2 regions of the Chitinimonas sp. BJYL2 genome follow, and region 2 is predicted to be linked to the other one. Evidence: predicted binding sites of a transcription regulator. Region 2 holds the regulator's gene; the other holds the start of a gene.

Region 1 (2,456 bases), on a different contig from region 2:
TTGCCCAGGTTGGCACGGGCGCGCAGCAGGGCAACGCCACCGCCGGCCACGATGCCTTCTTCAACGGCGGCGCGGGTAGCGTGCAGCGCATCTTCGACGCGAGCTTTCTTTTCCTTCATTTCGACTTCGGTGGCGGCGCCAACCTTGATCACGGCAACACCGCCGGCCAGCTTGGCCTTGCGCTCTTGCAGCTTTTCGCGGTCGTAGTCGCTGGTCGACTCTTCGATCTGCTTGTTGATCTGGGCGACACGGGCCTGGATCAGTTCAGCCTTGCCAACACCGTCGATGATGGTGGTGTTTTCCTTGCCGATCTCGACGCGCTTGGCTTGGCCCAGTTCGGCCAGGGTGGCCTTTTCGAGCGTCAGGCCGACTTCTTCGGCGATCACGGTACCGCCGGTCAGGATGGCGATGTCTTCCAGCATGGCTTTGCGGCGGTCGCCAAAGCCAGGGGCCTTCACAGCCACGACCTTGAGGATGCCGCGGATGGTGTTGACCACCAGGGTAGCCAGGGCTTCGCCTTCGACGTCTTCAGCAATGATCAGCAGCGGACGACCCGACTTGGCCACTTGCTCCAGCACCGGCAGCAGGTCGCGGATGTTGCTGATCTTCTTGTCGAACAGCAGCACGAAGGGGTTTTCCAGCGAAGCGATCTGCTTGTCCGGATTGTTGATGAAGTAGGGGCTCAGGTAGCCGCGGTCGAACTGCATGCCTTCCACGGTTTCGAGCTGGTTTTCCAGGCTGGAGCCATCTTCAACGGTGATGACGCCTTCCTTGCCGACCTTGTCCATCGCGTTGGCGATGATCTGGCCGATGTCTTCATCGGAGTTGGCCGAGATCGAACCGACCTGGGCGATTTCCTTGGAGGTGGTGGTGGGCTTGGCGATCTTCTTCAGCTCGGCAACCAGGCCAACCACGGCCTTGTCGATACCGCGCTTCAGGTCCGTCGGGTTGAAACCGGCGGCGACGTACTTCATGCCTTCGGCGACGATGGCTTGAGCCAGCACCGTGGCGGTGGTGGTGCCGTCACCGGCGATATCGGAAGTCTTGGAAGCGACTTCCTTGACCAGCTGGGCGCCCATGTTTTCGAACTTGTCCTTCAGTTCGATTTCCTTGGCAACAGACACGCCGTCCTTGGTGATGGTCGGGGCGCCGAACGAGCGCTCCAGCACGACGTTGCGACCCTTGGGGCCCAGGGTGACCTTGACGGCATCGGCCAGCACATTGACGCCGGCGACCATTTTGGCGCGGGCGGAATCACCGAATTTGACTTCTTTAGCTGCCATTTCAATTTCTCCAATTCGCTATCTAAAACGTGCCTTTGGGCACGCTTCCCATTTCCCTTCAAGGGGAAAGGGCCGGGGTGTGGGGTGGTCTATCGCGCGCCGCAAGGCGCGGGGCGAATGGCCGCAGAGCCTCAGGCTTCTACCACGCCCATGATGTCTTCTTCGCGCATGACCAGCAGTTCGTTGCCATCTACCTTCACGGTCTGGCCGCTGTACTTGCCGAAGATCACCTTGTCGCCAGCCTTGACCTGCAGGGCGCGGACCGAGCCGTTTTCAAGGATCTTGCCGGTACCGACCGATACCACTTCGCCCATGTCGGGCTTTTCAGCAGCATTGCCTGGCAGAACGATGCCCGAGGCGGTCTTTTCTTCGGCTTCGACGCGCTTGATGACAACGCGGTCGTGCAGGGGACGAATCTTCATGGTGTGCTCCTGATGGAAAACGTGTGAATGCCATAACAGGCAAAAATCAAAGGGTTCGATATCTGCTGTTAGCACTCATTGCTAACGAGTGCTAATGATAGGGGCGGCCCATGTCCATTTCAAGAGCAGGGGATCGTTGGTGGATGAATATTGATGAATAAGCGCAGGGTCCAAGTGGTACGCGCTCAGTTGCCGTCGGCGCGGTGGCGCCAGCCAGCCAGTGCCAGGCAGGCCCAGCCAGCCAGAAAGGCCAGGCCGCCGAGCGGGGTGATGGCGCCGAGCGGTCGAATACCGGTCAGCGCCAGCAGGTAAAGACTGCCCGAAAACAGCACGATGCCTGCAGCAAAGGCATGCCCTGCCCAGTGGCCGTATTTGCCCAGCGGGCTGCCGGCCAGGCCCAGGGCAAGGAGGGCCAAACTATGCAATAGCTGGTAGTGCGTGCCGGTCTGGAAGACGGGCAGCATATCGGGGGGGAGGCTGTGCTTGAGGCCGTGGGCGGCAAACGCGCCGAGTGCAACGCCACTAAAGCCGCCGAGGGCGGCAAACAGGATCAGAGGGCGATTCACGGTGGATTCCGGTTGCGGGACAGGGGGAGAGCCTAAGCCAGATCGGCTTATTGGTGGTAAGGGTGCGACACCGTGGCGGCAAAGCTTTACAGCCCGAGGCAAGCCACGTACAAGCGCTCCCCACCGCAGCATTGGCTGACACAGACAGGTTCACTGCAGCATGAGTTCGCGTAACGACGAGTGGC
Region 2 (2,456 bases):
GAGCGCATCCATGACACGGAAGCTGCCGGTATTGCGCCCCCAGAGGGTTTCTACCCCGAGGATGGCAACCAGGTATTCGGGCTCAACGCCATAGCGCCGGGAGACGGCATCAATCAGCGAGGCGTGCTCGTGCCAGTAAGCCACGCCCAGACGGATACGGGTGTCGTTGACGAAGTCCGTCCGGAATGCGTGGTAGGGGCGACTGGTGGAGGGGCGGTCGAGAATGCCGACTATATGTGGCTTGGCAACGATCTGGCCGAACTGTGCTTTCAGTGCATCACGATCAAAGCCATGCTCGCGCACCATGTCTTCAATGAAGGCACTGACATCCGGACGCTCGTTGAAAGCAAGGGGCGGGGCGGGCAGGGCAGGTTCGTCAGCCAGGCAGGCGCAGGCCGCCAGTGCTATCAACAAGGGTTTGAACATGGGGCCAATCAGGAAACGTGTGGGCAAGGTGCTCACACGGGGTGTGACAGAGCGGACGACAGTAGTTTGGCGGTGACATCCACAATCGGAATCACCCGCTCATAGGCCATGCGCGTGGGGCCGACGACACCGAGTGTGCCGACGATCTGACCGTTGACCTTGTAAGGCGCGGTAATCACGGAACACTCGTCCAGTGAGGAGAGTCCGGCTTCCTGGCCAATGAAGATCTGCACGCCGGCAGCCTGCTGGCTGTGATCGAGCAAGTGCAGCAGGGCGGTCTTGTCTTCAAAAACCCGGAACAACTGGCGAAGCCGTTCGACATTGTTGGAGAGTTCATCCACGCGCAAGAGGTTGCTTTCACCCGTGATGACAACCGGGTTGGCTTCCTCGGCCATGGCTTGGCTGCCAGCCTGTACCGCAGCATTCATCAGTGCCGATATATCCCCCTGCAGATGGCGCAGATCGGCGTAAACGGCATCACGCACTTCTTCCAGTGTCTTGCCGGTGCAATGCTGGTTGAAAAAGTTGGTGGCTTCGGTCAGTTCCTGCGCGGTGTAGTCGCGATCCCCAATCAGGATGCGGTTTTGCACATCGCCATCGGCCGTTACCAGAATCAGCAGGATGCGGCGCTCGGACAGCCGCACGAACTCCACCTGCGCCAGGGGAATACCACGACGCTTGGGTGCCATGACCACGCCGGCAAACTCGGTCAGCTGCGACAGCAGGCTGGAGGCGGCGGCAATAGCGCGTTGCGGGTTATCGGGCAGGAGCATGCCTTGCAGTTCGGAGATCTCCACCTGCTGCAACGGCTGGATGGTAATCAGGCTATCCACAAACAGGCGATAGCCTCGCGCAGTCGGAATACGACCGGCGGAGGTATGGGGGCTGATGATGAGACCCAGTTCCTCCAGGTCCGACATCACATTCCGGATCGAGGCGGGCGACAGGTCCAGCCCCGAGTATTTGGAAAGAGTCCGGGAGCCCACAGGCTGCCCGTCGACGATATATCGCTCGACCAGGGTCTTGAGCAGGATTTGCGCGCGTTCGCTGAGCATGGCGCGATTGTAACGCTCGCGATGGACACGGCAAGGGGTTCAGCGCGCCGCGATGTCGGTTGCCTGCAACGCCCTCATGTTGCAATGCAACACATCGGCTTGCGCCAAGGCAACTGAGTCACTCGCCGCTTGTTTATGACATATGGAAGCGCGTAGCCTTGCAACTTTGCGGCGTTGCCAGCAGCGGCGCCCCTTGTTGATCAATCTTTATCGAGGTTGCCATGGCCCTTTTTGCCCGCGCGTTTCTTGTTATCTCACTGCTTGCGGGGCTGGCCCATGCCGACACGCTGAAAATTGCCATCGAGGGCAAGTATCCACCGTTCTCGCAGATGGATGCGAAGGGCAACCTCAGCGGCTTTGACGTGGATATCGTCAAGGCTCTGTGCAAGGAGATCAAGGCCGATTGCCAGTTGGTGCAGGTGGACTGGGACAACCTCATTCCCGCACTCAACAAGAAGCAGGTTGATGCCGTGGTGGCCATGATGTCGGTGACCGAAGATCGCAAGAAGCTGGTGGATTTCACCCAGCGCTATGCAAACACGCCGGCCTTTTTCTTTGCCAAGGCCAAGCGCATTCCCTATGTGTTCATCACTCCCTCGCGGGTGGCAAAGATGGTGATCGGCGTGCAGGCTGACACCACCTACGACCGCTATGTCAGCGAAAAATACGCGGCCACCTCCAAGGTGGTGCGTTACAAGGCCGCGGACGAGATGTACGCCGCGCTGAGCCGGGGTGATGTGGATCTGGTGCTCGACGATGTGGTGGTGGGCTACTACGGCTTCCTCAAGACGCCCAAGGGCAAGGGTTTCGATATGGTCGGCTCCGCCATTGTGGACCCCAAGTATTTTGGCGATGGCCAGGCGATTGCCGTCCGTAAGGGTGACAAGGCATTGGCCGAGCGTTTCAACAAGGCGCTGGCCACCATTCTGGAGAACGGCACGCATCAACGTATCCAGGGGCAATACTTCTTCTTCA

Evidence for each region. Region 2 encodes HrcA, which represses chaperone genes, less so after heat shock. Its sites were predicted from a motif close to ATTAGCACTCGNNNNNNNCGAGTGCTAAT; they were not measured.
Region 1: groES (co-chaperone GroES) is a predicted target of HrcA. The motif match lies at 1,773-1,801, and genes of this name have one in related genera.

Annotation. Positions count from the first base shown of each region.
Region 1 is NZ_JANZKW010000005.1:164,859-167,314, reverse strand. It holds gene groL (chaperonin GroEL) at 1-1,283, opposite strand, end outside; gene groES (co-chaperone GroES) at 1,415-1,705, opposite strand; gene O9X62_RS14800 (DUF423 domain-containing protein) at 1,891-2,271, opposite strand; gene bioA (adenosylmethionine--8-amino-7-oxononanoate transaminase) at 2,432-2,456, shown strand, end outside.
Region 2 is NZ_JANZKW010000002.1:304,183-306,638, reverse strand. It holds gene mltB (lytic murein transglycosylase B) at 1-426, opposite strand, end outside; gene hrcA (heat-inducible transcriptional repressor HrcA) at 459-1,481, opposite strand; gene O9X62_RS06960 (transporter substrate-binding domain-containing protein) at 1,703-2,456, shown strand, end outside.